4 regions of the Geomicrobium sp. JCM 19037 genome follow, and region 2 is predicted to be linked to each of the others. Evidence: riboswitches for the same ligand, from Rfam matches in the RefSeq annotation. Region 2 holds a riboswitch; each other region holds the start of a gene.
What was found. Region 2 has a riboswitch for S-adenosylmethionine ahead of JCM19037_RS11500 (methionine ABC transporter ATP-binding protein). Riboswitches for the same ligand answer to the same signal wherever they lie in the genome.
Positions count from the first base shown of each region.

Region 1: it holds a riboswitch for S-adenosylmethionine, as region 2 does, so the genes downstream of both, metK (methionine adenosyltransferase) here and JCM19037_RS11500 (methionine ABC transporter ATP-binding protein) in region 2, are expected to answer to the same signal.
Region 3: it holds a riboswitch for S-adenosylmethionine, as region 2 does, so the genes downstream of both, JCM19037_RS12110 (methionine ABC transporter ATP-binding protein) here and JCM19037_RS11500 (methionine ABC transporter ATP-binding protein) in region 2, are expected to answer to the same signal.
Region 4: it holds a riboswitch for S-adenosylmethionine, as region 2 does, so the genes downstream of both, JCM19037_RS02665 (methionine biosynthesis PLP-dependent protein) here and JCM19037_RS11500 (methionine ABC transporter ATP-binding protein) in region 2, are expected to answer to the same signal.

Region 1 covers NZ_BAWZ01000034.1:22,304-26,519, forward strand. Annotated here, with positions in the region: partial or broken gene metK (methionine adenosyltransferase) at 777-1,977, opposite strand; SAM riboswitch class I at 2,099-2,212, opposite strand; gene JCM19037_RS16860 (thiol-disulfide oxidoreductase DCC family protein) at 2,295-2,672, opposite strand; partial or broken gene pckA (phosphoenolpyruvate carboxykinase (ATP)) at 2,843-4,216, shown strand, end outside.
Region 2 covers NZ_BAWZ01000018.1:16,936-21,151, reverse strand. Annotated here, with positions in the region: partial or broken gene JCM19037_RS11505 (methionine ABC transporter permease) at 1-532, opposite strand, end outside; gene JCM19037_RS11500 (methionine ABC transporter ATP-binding protein) at 525-1,547, opposite strand; SAM riboswitch class I at 1,700-1,807, opposite strand; gene JCM19037_RS22805 (TetR/AcrR family transcriptional regulator) at 1,864-2,460, opposite strand; partial or broken gene JCM19037_RS11490 (MDR family MFS transporter) at 2,624-4,082, shown strand.
Region 3 covers NZ_BAWZ01000019.1:50,638-54,853, reverse strand. Annotated here, with positions in the region: partial or broken gene JCM19037_RS12120 (MetQ/NlpA family ABC transporter substrate-binding protein) at 1-537, opposite strand, end outside; partial or broken gene JCM19037_RS12115 (methionine ABC transporter permease) at 692-1,370, opposite strand; gene JCM19037_RS12110 (methionine ABC transporter ATP-binding protein) at 1,371-2,390, opposite strand; SAM riboswitch class I at 2,546-2,651, opposite strand; gene JCM19037_RS12105 (FixH family protein) at 2,724-3,209, opposite strand; gene JCM19037_RS27315 (hypothetical protein) at 3,202-3,444, opposite strand; partial or broken gene JCM19037_RS12100 (PepSY-associated TM helix domain-containing protein) at 3,447-4,216, opposite strand, start outside.
Region 4 covers NZ_BAWZ01000003.1:80,697-84,912, forward strand. Annotated here, with positions in the region: gene JCM19037_RS02650 (YpdA family putative bacillithiol disulfide reductase) at 1-36, shown strand, start outside; partial or broken gene JCM19037_RS02655 (asparaginase) at 48-1,021, shown strand; gene prsW (glutamic-type intramembrane protease PrsW) at 1,041-1,706, shown strand; gene JCM19037_RS25475 (hypothetical protein) at 1,719-1,883, shown strand; SAM riboswitch class I at 1,946-2,048, shown strand; gene JCM19037_RS02665 (methionine biosynthesis PLP-dependent protein) at 2,131-3,252, shown strand; partial or broken gene JCM19037_RS29815 (bifunctional homocysteine S-methyltransferase/methylenetetrahydrofolate reductase) at 3,263-4,216, shown strand, end outside.

The DNA of each region.
Region 1 (4,216 bases), on a different contig from region 2:
GCCCCATATCTTCATATTTGTGACATTTGAGAAAGAAAAACCATGATTTTAAACGTGAATTCGCACATAAACGGTGTCAACTGTCACAAATCGTGCAATTTGTGACAGTTGCATGCCGAAAGTGCCCGGTTTGAGGCTGGATTGTCACATACGTGACCGGTCATCACATGCTTGTGCGAGGTGGTGGGCCTCGGTGAGGACTTTTCACCCTTCGGCAAACGTTTTTCGTGTTGCCCCTAACCCTTGCAGTGACGAACAACGATCGACAACGAAGCTGTCGAAGTGCAACGAGATGAATTTCAACACGCAATATGCAAACACTCAACCGCAAAGACCGATCTCAGTCATCCGATTCAATGAATTTCTTAAGTTCAACTTATATAGATCATCATGAAAACGATCTAGATCGACCAGTATCTGGAAAAAACCAGCGTTTTAACACGATCTAGATCGTTCCGGGGGTGATCTAGATCACCGACATCTTAAAAATACCCAAATGTTATACAACGAGTAGTTTTTGCTCACAAACACGATGGCAACCTTGGTTGAACTGGAATGTACACGCAACTTTTTTCGTATACTCGGGTGTCAGGAGTTCCGGCTAGCATGGCTCAATCGGGAAATGAACGTGACGCGCTGTGTTATTTTTATAACGTGAATATATAGTATAAGAATTTCTCCATCAGAGGGTAAACGATCTTGTATAAATGGCATGACTACTTTGTTTCTAGCCTACATTCATATAAAAAAGCCCAGCCACTGGCTGAGCTTTTTGTTTAGATTCCTGATTCTGCTTTTAGCTGATCTGCTTTATCAGTACGTTCCCACGGAAGATCAACGTCTGTTCTTCCGAAATGACCGTATGCAGCTGTTTGCTTGTAGATCGGTGTTCTCAAATTGAGCATGCGAATGAGCCAGCCGGTCGCAAGTCAAAGTGACGGTCAACGAGTTCGAGTAAAACGCTCTCCGACACCTTTCCGGTACCAAATGTATTGATGGAGATGGATACAGGTTTGGCAACGCCAATTGCATACGCAAGTTGTACTTCACATTTGTCGGCAAGTCCAGCGGCAACGAGGTTCTTTGCGACATACCGCGCGGCATAAGAGCCAGAGCGATCAACTTTTGTTGGGTCTTTACCAGAAAAAGCACCACCACCGTGACGAGCAAAACCACCATACGTATCGACAATAATCTTTCGTCCAGTTAGGCCAGCATCACCTTGTGGACCACCGATGACAAACCGCCCTGTCGGATTAATAAAGTATTTTGTTTTGCTGTCGATCCATTTTTCTGGTACAACCGGACCGATGACTTCTGCTTTAACATCCTTTTCAATTTGTTCGAGGGTCACTTCAGGATGATGCTGGGTCGAAATAACGATCGTATCAACGCGTACTGGTTCATGATTGTCGTCATATTCAATCGTCACTTGTGTTTTTCCGTCTGGGCGCAAGTAATCCAAGACGCCATCTTTTCGTACTTTCGTTAGTTGTCTTGCAAGACGGTGAGAAAGCGAAATCGGCATTGGCATATACTCTGGAGTTTCATTATCTGCATAACCAAACATTAACCCTTGATCTCCCGCACCAATTTCATCAATCTCTTTGTCGGTCATAACGCCTTCGCGTGCTTCTAACGCTGCATTAACACCTTGAGCGATGTCTGGGGATTGTTCATCAATGGCAGTAATAATTGCACAAGTCTCTGCGTCTAGACCATATTTTGCCCTCGTGTAGCCAATCTCACTCAACGTTTCTCGTACGATCTTCTGAATATCGACGTATGTGGTCGTCGTAATTTCCCCTGTCACAAGAATAAGTCCCGTATTCGCTACAGTTTCACATGCAACCCGGCATTCGGATCATGGGTGAGAATTTCATCCAAAATTGCATCAGATACTTGATCACATATCTTATCTGGATGCCCTTCTGTCACTGATTCAGATGTAAAAAGCCTCCGGCCATTTGCTTCCATGTTTGTTTCCTCCTCAAACAATTCCTACTTACTCTATATGTGTAGATCCTTAATTCGTGCCGTTTGAACATGAAAAAGCCCCTTCACCTGTGAGGAAGGAGCATTACATTTCACCTTTCGCCTCTTATCTTGCAGAACACAAAGTCGTGTTTTGCCAGGTTGGCACCATTCCTGCACTCGGCAAGTGGTTGCTGGGTTTCATCGGGCCTGCCCCTCCACCTTCTCCTGATAAAAGCCTACTTGAATAATATAAAGGTTATATAGAAGAATTGCAAACGAGATGGCTTCTTTTATTGTGTTATACCATTTATAAGAATTTAGCTAATTTTACAAAGTCCATCCTTACATGTACTGCCAATCATCGGCCGATTCGCCGCAATTTTTTCATATAGCTTTTTGCCGATGGGTCGTATTGGAGTTTTGGACCCAAAGTATAACGGCGTGCGAAGCAGCGGGTGCAAACGTAAAAGCCGAATGACACCATCATACCCTCCGTACACATACGTATCATCAACGAGTACGTACATCTCTCGTTCAAAATCGGCGTATCGTGCAAAAGGATAGTGTTTTTCTAAGTTTTCTTCGCGCGTAGACACCCATTTAACTTGGCGAAATGTGGCATATTTTTGCAACTTCTCCTTCGTGTTTTGACAAAGTGAACAATGGCTATCATAAAACACAACACATGCTTTCATCCAAAATCGCTCCTATCTTGTTTTTTACACAATAATCATGGCACATTTGTGAAATTGAAAAATAGTATAGACTATAAGTTAAAATGTGTTATACTAATTTCAAATTCACACTTTCGTATCGTGAACAATGTGAGAAAGGATTTTGCCAATATGAGTACCGTATCTTTTGAATCTGCCTCCAACATTTATTAAAAGGGGAACACGTTGAACAGGACCTTCCTGAGTCCAGATTAGTAGAAAGAGCGCTCTCACGCAACGAAGGTGTGCTAACGAAGTCTGGAGCGTTTGCAGCAACCACTGGTTTGTATACGGGTCGATCCCCGAAAGACAAATTTATCGTTGATGAACCGACTATACATGAAGACATTGATTGGGGTGTCGTAAATACCCCTGTAGAAAAAGATGTGTTCTCTTCTTTATATCGTAAAGTTGTTCACTATTTAGGGCAACAAGAAGCGTTGTTTGTGACACACGGCTATGCCGGAAAAGATAAAGATTATCGTCTGCCCCTGCGTGTGATCAATGAGTTTGCTTGGCATAATTTATTTGCCCGTCAATTGTTTATTCGTCCTGAACAAGGGGAAACGCCAGCGGAGGAAGAGAACGGTTTTACGATCGTATCTGCCCTGGGTTTAAAGCAGACCCAGCCGAAGACGGAACACGTTCTGAAGCGTTCGTTCACATTTCATTTGAAGAGCGCATTGTCCTCATTGGCGGAACAGAATATGCCGGTGAGATGAAGAAGTCCATTTTCTCAATTATGAACTTCTTGTTGCCTGCTCAAGATGTATTGCCGATGCACTGTTCTGCAAACACGGGTAAAGAAGGTGACGTCGCTTTATTTTTCGGGTTATCTGGAACAGGAAAAACGACGCTATCCGCAGACCGTACACGTTTTCTTATCGGTGACGATGAGCACGGCTGGTCAGAAAACGGCGTGTTCAATATCGAAGGAGGTTGCTACGCGAAAACGATCAACCTCTCAAAGGATAAAGAACCTGACATTTATGACGCCATTCGATTCGGGGCTGTTCTCGAAAACGTCGTCTTAGATGATGAAAGTCGTGAGCCAGACTATGACGATGGATATTACACGGAGAATACAAGAGCTGCTTACCCGTTGGAACACATCCAGAACATGCTTCCACAAAGTATGGCAGGTCACCCAAATACAATTGTATTCTTAACAGCTGATGCTTTTGGTGTTCTTCCTCCAATTAGTAAACTTACAAAAGAGCAAGCGATGTACCATTTTTTAAGTGGATATACGAGTAAGCTTGCGGGTACAGAGCGTGGCGTTACAGAACCTGAAGCGACTTTCTCAAGCTGTTTCGGTGCACCATTCTTGCCACGACATGCTTCTGTTTATGCGGAAATGCTCGGTGAGAAGATTGATCAGCATGATGTGAATGTATTTCTCGTTAACACTGGCTGGAATGCAGGCGGCTATGGAGTGAGCGAACGAATTCCACTTAGCTTTACAAGAGCGATGGTGCAAGCTGCGCTTGAAGGGGAGCTTGACCACGTTGATACGACTGCTGATC
Region 2 (4,216 bases):
CCTAAACCACCAGCACCGATCACTCCGGCCATCGCTGTATAACCAACAAGTGCGATGGATGTGACGGTAATCCCTGAGACGAGCGCTGGCATTGATTCTGGGAGTAACACTTTGAATATAATCTGGAACTGGTTACTGCCCATTGATCTTGCAGCTTCAATAACCCCTTTATCTACTTCACGCAAACCAATCTCAACGAGCCTTGCGTAAAAGGGAGCGGCTCCAATAATCAATGCCGGTAGTGCAGCTTGTGGCCCGAGCATCGTGTTGAGTACTGCAACCGTAAACGGTATGAGTAAGATAATTAAAATGATAAAAGGAATGGAACGAAACACATTGACAAACGCAGCGACAATCCAATTAATGATAGGGTTCGCCCATATCTGTTTCTTTGATGTCAAAAATAGCAATAAACCAAGGGCAATGCGAGAATAAATGTAAAGAAAATAGCGATGACGCTCATGTAAACTGTTTCCCACGTGGCATCGAGCATATTATCCCAATTGACATTACTGAGGAATTCATCACCCATCATTCATCACCTCCGCCTGAACATGGTGCTTTTCAATATAGGCAAGTGCTTCTGTTACTGCGTCAGAGGTTCCTTCAAGGGAGATAAACAATGAACCATAACTCCCATCTTTCGTGCGTGCGATGTTCCCTTGTAAAATATTCACGTCAACGTTTACGTTGCGAATGAGATCAGACACAACAGGCTTCTCCGTTTCGTCACCTACAAAAGTCAACTTCACGACTGTACCTTTTTCATCGTGCAATTGATCCTCAATCACTTCTAATGAACCATCGGTTTCTGTAATTTGCTTCACGAACGCTTGAGTAATTTCTTTCTTAGGGTGTTTGAACACATCAAGCACTCCTCCTTGCTCGACGACTTCTCCATCTTCCATGACGGCAACTCGCCCACAAATCTTGTGAATGACGTGCATTTCATGAGTGATGAGCACAATCGTCAATCCTAGCTTCTGATTGATTTCATAAAGAAGCTCGAGAATCGAAGACGTCGTTTTTGGATCAAGTGCAGATGTCGCTTCATCGCATAGCAATACTTTTGGGTCATTCGCAAGTGCTCTAGCAATGCCAACGCGTTGCTTTTGTCCGCCACTCAGTTGCGAAGGGTATGCACCGCCTCGACCGTCCAAGCCGACAAGCGAAATGAGTTCGTCCACTCGTTCATTTCGTTTCTTTTTTGGTACACCGGCAATTTCTAGCGGGTACGCAATGTTTTCCCGAACCGTCCGCGACCAGAGGAGATTAAAGTGTTGAAAAATCATGCTAATCTCTTGCCTCGCCTTTCGTAGCGCACGTCCTTTTAAATTCAGCATGTCGTAATCGGCAATTTTCACCGTTCCCGATGAAGGCGCCTCTAAAAGGTTAAGAAGGCGTATAAGTGTACTTTTTCCAGCACCACTATAACCGATTATGCCAAAGATCTCTCCTGATTCTATCGTTAAGTTCACGTCTTTTACTGCATGAATGTGTGCATCTTTCGTCACAAAAGACTTTGACACATTGTTCATTTGAATCAATTGATGCACCCCCTATCCATTCTATTCCAAGTATCCTTACCTATTCACTATATTTTAAGTTCGAAAAAAATAAACAAGCATACGTTTCGTTTGGATAAAACAAAAATAACCTTTTTGCTAGAAGATGAGCAGAAAGGTTAATCGTACGTTCCATCTCATCTCCCAAGGCATTTGCAACCTTGCAGGAATTGGCACCATTGCAATTGCTTGCCGGTTGCCGGGTTTCACAGGGCCAGTCCCTCCACCACTCCAGATAAGGATATTTAGTTGATGTTTGAATCTTAGCACCCTCACACCGATGTTGTCAACTATTCTTTCAATGGCATAATTTAGGCAAAATCAACTCATCAATAATCTGATAAATATAATTCGCATCAATCGTTTTCTTCGTCACGATCGTACGGTAATGAATCATTGAAGGTCCGATATCTGCGATTAAATCTAACTGTTCCAGCGTAAGTGCTGGATTAGGGTACATGTAAGGGTCGAGTATTGCGAAGAAAGCAAGCCGAAACTTGTGATAATACCCTTGCTGTAACCCAAGTTCTAATTCTTGATTTTGTGAAGCTGCACTTCCAATCGCTGCATACGCACGTTGAATCGATTCATCTTCGATTCGAAAGCTAGACGCCATTAGATGAAACAATTGATCCCGTAAATCATTAAATTGCTCCACTTCTTGTAAGATCTCTTCAAACGGCTTCACGTCTGAAATGGCCTGAATAACGAGATGTGTCTTTGACGTCCACCTTCGATAGATCGTCGCTTTTCCTACGCCTGCGTGCTGAGCAATACGGTCCATCGATACACGTTCATATCCGTGTTCTCCAATGAGCTCTAGTGCCGACTGCATGATGATGCGATCCCGACTCTTGTCCAAAGGGCGTCCCTTCTTCTTTTCAATCGCACTCATGACAAGCCTCCTTCTTCCTATAGTCATTTCATCGTATCACCAGGATATACAGAGTGCAAATTTACGAAACGAAACTGTTTCGAAACGATTGCGTTTCGTAAATAATCATGGTACGATTCATCTTGCTGATTCAAGCCATATATATTTTTTAGGAGGGACGGCTATGGCACATGCACCAACAACTGCTGAAATAAAGGAAGACTTATCGAATGTAAAACCGATACCGATATTAGCCGTTCTTCTTTCAGGCGCCTTTGTTGCGATCCTGAATGAAACGATTCTTAACGTGGCTTTACAAGCATTATGGGAGACTTGGGCGTGAACTCAAGTACAGCTCAATGGCTCGTGACTAGCTATATGCTCGTCATCGGAATCTTAATTCCAATTTCTGCATATTTCATTCAACGATTCACAACGAGACAACTATTTATTACGGCGATGACACTGTTTACGCTCGGTACAATTGTCGCCGGTTTTAGCCCAACCTTTGCCTTCCTTCTTATAGGACGTATTGTGCAAGCGGTCGGGACCGCGATCATGATTCCGTTACTCATGAATGTCATTCTTGCTGTCATTCCCCAAGAAAGGCGTGGGGCAGCAATGGGTATGATGGGACTTGTCATCATGTTTGCTCCAGCAATCGGGCCTACTGTCTCTGGGTTTATTATTGAAGGATTATCGTGGCGCTGGATCTTCTTTCTTGTGATTCCAATCGCCCTATTTTCTCTAGTGTTCGGTTACTTCGTCTTGAAGAACGTCACGAAAACCTCAAAGCCAAAACTTGATCTCTTTTCATTCTTATTGTCTACGATCGGCTTTGGAGGAATTGTGTACGGATTTAGCACCGCTGGTAAAGGCGATTCCTCACTTGCAGACCCAATTGTCATCGCCTCGCTTGCTGCAGGGTTTATCGGGCTGGCCGCATTCGCATTCCGCCAGATAAAAATGAAAGATCCGCTTCTGGATTTACGTGTATTCCGCTACCCGATGTTTGCTTTTGGTTTAATTATTGTCATGCTCGTCATGATGACGATGTTTGCACTCATGCTCGTTCTGCCGATTTATATGCAATCTGCGTTACTGTTCACAGCCATTGCTACCGGACTCATTATGTTACCTGGTGGGATTATAAACGGGGCGATGTCTCCGATCATGGGCGAATCTTTGATAAGGTTGGTCCGCGCCCAATCATTATTCCTGGAGCCATTTTACTCGTCATCACCGTATTCACGTATCGATTCTCCACCCCAGGTGTAGACGAGTGGATACTTGCGATTCAGCACATTTTTGTGATGGTTTCTGTCGCGATGATTATGATGCCTGCGCAAACGAACGGACTTAACCACTTACCACGGCATTTGTATCCGCACGGTACGGCGATCTTTAATACACTCATGCAAGTTTCTGGTGCGATTGGTGCTGCCATCTTTATTTCTATTATGGAAACAGGCAGAAGTAATGCGCTCTCAGGCATTGAAGATCCGACTGCTGCACAGCAAATTGAAGCACTCACAATCGGTGCTCAACAAAGCTTCTCATTCGGGTTTATCTTTGCGATTATTGCTCTCGTCATTGCGTTATTTATTCGTTCAAAAAAACCGAAAACGACAGAAAGTGAATAGTAAAACGCAAACACCCCTATATTGGGCGTGTTTGCGTTTTTTGCTTTGATATCTGCTGAGGGACAATATCCGTGAGATCTTTGGCGCTGAAAAATGCATCTCACTCTCTAAACTACTCGTCAAAGTGAACCAGC
Region 3 (4,216 bases), on a different contig from region 2:
CAATGGCATCATCAGGAGGCTTAAACCTGCATCTACAGCGATTCCGTTGTTAATAATTGCGGCATCAATGTCTGCCATGATGCGAGGCGCATTCGCCGGTTGAACAGGTGTGAGTGTTAGGTTTAAAGGATTCTCTTTAATGTCATCAAGCCCACTCGTTACCCCGAAATCGTCTTCTAGCTCTAATAGCCCGGCTTCTTCGAGAAGCATAAGATTTCTCGCTTGATTGGTCACTTCATTGGCTATGGCAATTTCAGCCCCTTCTGGGATGTCTTCCACGCGCTCATACTCGTCGCTGTACAAGCCTAAAGGAGCGAGCACAGTCGCTGCAATGGCTTCTAAATGATCAAACCCATGCTCTTCTTTAAAGTTGTCAAAGTAAGAAACGGTTTGAAAAGCATTGGCGTCAATCTCCTCTTCAGCAAGTGCGATATTCGGTTGCACATAATCACTAAAACGAATTAAATCAATCTCAATGCCTTCCTCTTCAGCAAGTTCAGCAATATAGTCCCACTGCGGCGTGTCGGTCCCGCTCACGCCAATCTTTACTGTTAACGGGTCATCAGGCTAAACGCTCCTGCCTCTGTTTGTGATTGTTCATCATCGCCACACGCAACGAGTGCCGCTGCAGTAAGTGTTACCCCTACGAATTTCAATTGTTTTCTCATTATGACATTCTCCTCTATCTGTTTTATCTTCTTCTTGCTTTTCTCGAAAAATAATTACCTGATGTTTGTACCGCTTGAACAATTAGGACGAGCAGAACGACAGTGATGAGCATCGTCATATTATCAAACCGCTGATACCGTATGTGAGCGCAACGTCGCCAATTCCTCCAGCTCCGATCGCACCAGCATCGCAGTCGCCCCAACGAGACCAATGGTTACCGTCGTAATCGTAAGGATGAGCGAGCCCATCGCTTCAGGTAAGATAAACTTTGTAATCACCTGTACTTTTGAAGCCCCCATCGCATCTGCCGCCTCCAATATTCCAGGTTCAACTTCAAGCAATGAGTTCTCGACGAGTCTGGCAACATACGGTGCCGCATAGGCAACAAGGGGCACAATGGCTGCCGTCGTTCCGACCGACGTACCAACAATGGCACGAGTTATCGGAATAATTGCAACGAGTAAAATAATAAATGGAATCGAACGCAACACATTAATGACTGGATTTAAAAGGTTAAAAATGAATGGTGATGAAAGGATATGCCCATCTCTTGTGACAACGAGAATCACGCCTAACACCGCGCCAATTAGAACCGAAAATACGAGAGAGATGCTTACCATATACAATGTTTCATATAAAGCATCCAGTAGTTGAGCGGTCGTAATATTCGGCTGAATTGCAGACGGTAGCATTTCTAACATTTATGCCACCTCCTTTAGGGAAAGGTCGTTTTCGTATACAAAGTCAATGGCCTGCTCGATCGCTTGTTCTTCTCCTTGGATTTGAATGACGAGATGTCCAAAAGGCACTTGTTGTATTTCGGTAATATTGCCGTACAGTACATTCACATCAACTCCGAACTTCTTTACCATCTGCGATAAAATCGGTTCACTCGATGACGAACCAATAAACTCAATCTGAATCACTTTGGAATGCTCATCTTGCGTCTTCACAGTTTCCATAACGCGACTCGGGATGTCGGCTTGAAATACTGACTTTACAAACTTCTTCGTCGTTTCTTCTTGCGGTTTAGAGAAAACATCGATAACAGAACCACTCTCAACAATCTCGCCATCGTCCATGACCGAAACCCGATCACAAATTTGTTGAATGACCGACATTTCATGCGTGATGAGTAGCACAGTAATTTGATATTGTTTATTAATTTCTTTAATGAGCTGCAAAATCGAATTTGTCGTCTCCGGGTCGAGTGCGGATGTTGCTTCATCACACAACAGGATCGATGGGTTTGAAGCAAGCGCACGAGCAATACCCACTCGTTGCTTTTGTCCACCTGATAACTGTTCTGGAAAATGATGTTTATGATGCTCCAAACCAACAAACTGGAGCAACTCTTCTACACGCTCTGTTATTTCCTTGTTCGACTTCTTCTGTAAGGTTAGCGGCATCGCAATGTTCTGAAACACCGTCCGGGATTGCAACAAATTAAAATGTTGAAAGATCATGCCAATGTTTTGTTTTTGGTTTTGAAGTTCTTTCCCCGATTTCTGACTCAAGTCAATATCATCTACGAGCACGCGCCCCGATGTTGGACGCTCAATAAGGTTCACACAACGAATGAGCGTGCTTTTCCCTGCCCCACTCAAGCCGATAACACCATGTATTTCTCCTTTATCAATCGTGACATTCACGTTTTTCAACGCATGAATTGCACCTGTTTTTGTTTCGTATATTTTCGATACGTCTTCAAATGTAATCATCTACATTCCCCTCTAACGACAAATTCTTATTTAACATATAAATTTACTTAGTTTTAACGATAAAAATCTCTTCAACCGTATCCTTTTGGAAACGAAAAATCCTCCCTTCTTAAAATAAGAAGAGAGGATGGTTGGTCTTTATCCCGTTTAGGCTCTTCTTATCTTCGCAGCATACATGCTACAGGAATTGGCACAGTGCTTAAGAGTAAGCCTGTTGCCGAGGTTTCAAAGGGCCAGTCCCTCCACCTCTCTGGATAAGAAATATTTAGTTATGAATTTTCTTTTATTATATAGAAAAAATTTCTTTTGTCAACTGCCTTTTAAATTTTTTATCTAGTGATGAGCGCTATGATCTTCATTTCCCGATTCCTCTGATCCATTTTCCATTAACAAAAGTACTTCCTCTTGATAGAGACGACCGACGGCAAAATATTTTTTCGGTCGTAGCTTTTGGTCATTGATTTCTACGACGGCCTCCGCGTAATAGAGGCCTTCCCGAGAGACTTCTACTTCTGTTTCATACACGCCCATCGTATGGTGGAAAAGCTCGTACTCATCTGCTTCTTCTTCCCCTGCTAATACCGGCCAAATGCGGATACCGACATGTTCTGCATCAACAACAGGAATGTAGTCTGCTGTCACTTGAACAGAGAGCCGTTGCTGTTCGTTTGCGGTGACAATCTCATTTGTCATCATATCTACAACGAGTCTTGCCCTGTCATTGTAGTCATCATGATTGTTGGCGTCCACGAACCGTTCCACCATTGAACAACCCGACAACATTACTAGTAGGAAGCCCACGATCATTCCTCTACGCATGGTGTTCCTCCTCTTGAACATTGAGCCATGTTCGCAACGTTTTGCTCTTTCGAATGATGTAGCGATCAATGAGATAAACGACGACAAGAGACAAACCAACAAGTGGGAAGATGACGGCAAAGATGAGGAGAATCGTTAATATTCCTCTCGCTTCGGTAATTCGGATTGATCTCGGTGCACCAGAATGGGTCGTTGGCTTCCTGCGTTTCCATAACCAAAACCCACTTATAATCATGACTACCATCCTACGCAAACGAGCAGTCCGGCTATCTGATTCCAAAACCCAAATTGTAATCCTTTATGAATCGTAATGCCAAGCGCCATCGCTTTACCTATCGTTCCATAATCATCGTATCGGTAATCGGCCAAAACCGCGCCGTTATATTGATCGATATGAACGGTTGCTTCATCTTGAGCTCGGTGCGGGAAGACAGAAAGTGTGAAAACCCCTTCTTGTCCACTTGGATAGAAGACATCATATGTCGGATGAATATCGAGCTGTTTTGCCACCCTCGTCACTTCGGTAATGGATACTTGTTCAAATCCTGCAATATATTGTGATTCTGGTACAGGCAGGTTTTCTGCAGCCCAACTCACATCAGCTACATCTTCAGATATGACTTCAGATTCAGGAGCAGAACCAACCCATATTGAAGGTGGATACCCTGCACCTGTGCTCGTCACTAGTTGTTGAACCCCATTCCCCCAAAAGCCGGTCCACAATAAGCCAGTGACGAGTAAGAAAATCATCTCCGGAAAGCCAAAATGCTGGCACCGCGTGAAAATCACGAATGAGTGTGCGTTTACCTTTTCTAAAGCGGGGAACGATCACTCCTTGAACTTTATTTTTTTTACGAGGAAACCATAAGTACAGGCCACTCACAATCATAATAATTGTCCAACAAGCGACGAGTTCGACAATTCGATCCCCGGTTGTACCTGCCATAAGTTCACTATGTAAGTCAGCCAACCGATCCATCACACGATCGCGATCTTGCAACGTACCG
Region 4 (4,216 bases), on a different contig from region 2:
GCTGAAGTCATCGCACATCGAGAAATCAGCCAATGAGAGGTGAGTAGATGCAATCCATTGCACTCGTAACAACGGGGGGGACAATTGCCAGTAAAGAAACGAAAGAAGGCAAGTTAGTCGCTGGGGAGCTAGACGGTGAAGAGTTAGTCGCTTCATTGGATGCTCCTTTTGACGTTTCTTTAGAGATTTGTTCCGCTGTGTCCAAGCCGTCCATTCACTTAACATTTACAGACTTGTGGAACGTAAGAGAAGTGGTGATGGACTATTGTAAAGATCCAAGTATTACCGGTGTGGTCGTCACGTCAGGAACAGATACGTTAGAAGAAGTTGCTTACTTCTTAGAGTTAACGTTACCGGTGTCTAAACCTGTCGTCGTCACTGGCTCACAACGTGGGCCTGAACAAGTCGGTAGCGACGCTTCTGTGAATTTAAGAAATGCGGTCATTACCGCATCTGACGCCAGAGTAAAAGAGTTAGGTGTAGTGGTTATCTTTAATGAGAGAATGTTCTCTGCTAAATATGTTAGAAAAGAACATGCAAGTAATGTTCAAGGTTTTAATGCTTTTGGTTACGGGTATTTTGGAATTGTTGATAATGATCAAGCGCACATCTTCCAAAAACCACTCGTGCGTGAGGTTATTATTTCTGAGCCGCGGTTTACTCCGAAAAAGGAGTTTCACGTTGAAATTTTGAAAGTTCATCTAGGTGCTTCTGCCGAAGTGTTACAGTTCATGCTTGACTCATCGAGCATCGATGGGATCGTAATTGAGGGCTCGGACGAGGTCAAGTACCAAAAGCGTACATGCCGCTCATACGTAACGCCAAAAAACCGATCGTGATTACGACGAGTGCAGAAGAAGGAGAAGTATACCCTTCATACGATTATGAAGGTAGTACGTATGACTTGTTGAATCAAGGTGTGATTCTTGGCAAAGACTATAGTAGTAAGAAAGCAAAAGTAAAGTTATACGTGCTCTTATCAGCAGAACTAATGAACCTTCAATCGGCATTCGACCAATAAATACGTAAAGGAAGTAGACATGAATGTTGTGGCGCTCATTTCTGTTGGATCTGCTCCTGCCTTGGCATTGCTCACGTATTTTTACTTAAGAAATGAATATGGAAGCGCTGGGTGGAGAGATGTTATTCGGGCATTTATTATCGGAATGCTCATCGTGTTTCCGATAATGGTCATACAATTTGCGCTGACAGAAGAAGGTTTGTTAACATCTAGATTGGCAGAGACATTTCTAAAATCAGCGTTGCTGGAAGAATTCTTTAAATGGTTTTTCTTGATTTTTACGGTCTATAAGTTTGGACAATTCACTGTGAAATTCGATGGAATTGTTTATGCTGTCGCACTTTCATTAGGATTCGCGACGCTGGAGAATATATTTTATCTTATAGGTCAAGGCCCTGACGCGGTTATAGGAAGAGCGCTATTCCCAGTGAGTGGACATGCACTTTTCGGTGTGATTATGGGTTATTATTTAGGTTCTGCCCGTTATCAAGTACGGGGTCAAAGGAAGAAATGGCTCATGTATAGCTTGATTCTTCCCGTCGTCTTTCACGGTATCTTTAATCTAGTACTCACTTATTCCAACAATTGGATGCCGTTTGTCCTCATTCCGTTTATGATTTTTTTATGGTGGTTAGGCTTAAGTAAGGTAAAAAAAGCAAATGAAAACAGTAAACAGTCAGTTTAAGGAGGGAGCTTCATGACGACAGATGCGAGGTATCGAATCGTCATCCGCTGTCCGAAGTGTGGAGAAAAGTATATTCTGCGCGGAAGGCAGAAGAATGACGGTGAATATGAGACAGGATTCAAACGATGTGTATGCGGAAATGAAGAAGAGCTCGTCATTGAAGCATCACCAGAATAGAAATATACTTGCAACCTGCTTCTGAATAAGGTATCGTAACACTACAACTAAATGAACAAGGAATCTTATCGTGAGAGACTGAGGGATAGGCCTAAGAAGTCTCAGCAACCAGCTCAAGGAGTCAGGTGCTAATTCCTACTGGCATGATATGCCGAGAGATAAGAAGAAACATCGAAACGATCGTGTCTTCTTCATACTCTGAAGAGGGCATTTTTTATCTTTGGTTCACGTAGAGAGGGTGATTTGAATGGCAAAGGGATATTCACAAGAAACGAAGCTCGTTCAGACAGGAAACCGAAGAGATGAAACGACCGGAGCGGTTAATGCCCCGATTTATATGAGCACTGCGTACCGTCATTCTGGTGTTGGGGAGTCTACAGGGTATGATTACGCTCGAACGAAAAACCCAACACGAGACGTTCTTGAAGAAGCGATTGCTGATTTGGAAATGGGATCGAGAGGTTTTGCTTGTAGTTCCGGAATGGCGGCAATTCAAACGGTTCTTTCATTGTTTGAACAAGGGGATGAAATTATTGCGTCCCTCGATCTATATGGAGGGACATATCGTTTGTTCCAACAGTTTTGGCCAAAGTGGGGCGTGAACATTCAATACGTTGACCCTAGAAACCTAGAATTACTCGAAGAAGCGATTACAGATAACACGCGGGCACTGTTCATTGAGACACCGACGAATCCGCAAATGCAGGAAGCGGATATTCAGCAAATTCAAGCGATTGCTAAAAGAAATAACGTTCTATTGATTGTTGACAATACGTTTTATACCCCGCTATTGCAAAAACCTTTAGAAGAAGGTGCAGATATTGTCATTCATAGCGCGACCAAGTATTTGGGCGGACATAATGATCTCGTAGCAGGATTAATTGCAGTGAAAGACCCAGCGATTGGGGAGAAATTGTTCGACATCCAAAATGGGATCGGAATGACGCTTGGGGCTTTTGACTGTTGGCTGCTCGTACGAGGAATGAAAACATTGTCATTACGTATGAAGAAACATGAAGAGAATGCGAAAGAAGTGGCTGTGTATCTAGACGAACACCCACTCGTGAAAGAAGTCCTTTATCCTGGCAAAGGTGGGATGTTATCGTTTCGTGTTACAAACCCAGAGCTCGTTGACCCACTTTTACGAAATCTATCACTCATTACGTTTGCTGAAAGCCTCGGTGGGGTGGAAAGTTTAATGACTTACCCGTCATCTCAAACCCATGCCGATGTTCCAGAGCACGTCCGATTAGAAATTGGCATCGATGAAACACTTATGAGAATGTCTTGTGGAATTGAAAGTGCAAACGACCTTACTAATGATCTTCGTTATGCTTTTGAAGAAGCGGCGAAACTCGTGAATGTATAGGAGGCTCATGGTGAAATTTATTGAAGCTTTACAAAAGACAATCATTATTGGTGATGGTGCAATGGGAACCCTTCTTTACAGCCAAGATATTACCGGATCAATTGAACAGGCGAACCTTTATGCAGCGGAACAAGTATACGAAGCCCACTTGGAATATGTAAAAGCAGGCGCCAATCTTATTCAGGCGAATACATATGCTGCGAATCGCTTAAAGTTGAAGAATTACGGGCTAGAGTCACAAGTTACTCGAATTAATGAAGCCGGTGTGGAACTTGCAAAACGAGCAGCGGCACATTCTGACGGAACGTATGTAGCCGGTACGATTGGCGGTATTCGGGATGGTCGGTCAAGTGAGTGGACCGATGAAGAAATTGATGACGCAATTTTAGAACAAACAAAGGCACTATTAGCGAGTTCACCCGACGTCATGCTACTTGAAACGTACTATGATTTGCACGAGCTTATTCGTGCCATCCGGCTCATTAAAGAGCAAGATGCATCCATCCCGATTGTTGCCAATGTGTCCTTAGGAGATGTGGGTGTGCTGCACGGAGGCATTTTGCTTCAAGATGCTTTGCAAAGGTTGCAAAGTGAAGGTGCAGATGTTGTCGGTTTGAATTGCAGAATGGGCCTGCTCAAACGATTACATCCATTAAAGAGAGTGATATTCCGACGGATTTATTGTTGTCTGCCTATCCAAATGCAAGCTTACCAGGCATCCGAGATGGAAGGCTTGTCTATCAATCCAACCCAAATTATTTCAAAAGTCAGGCAGTGTCCTTTAGAAATTTAGGCGTAAATCTCATCGGAGGTTGTTGCGGAACGACACCCGAACATATTCGTGCGTTAAAAGATCAGCTTAAAGGTAAAGAGCCGATCAAACGACAAACGTCAAATAACCATTATGTTCGTTCAAAACGACTGGAATCAAAAGATCACCCTGTTTCGAATCAAAAGGTACCGA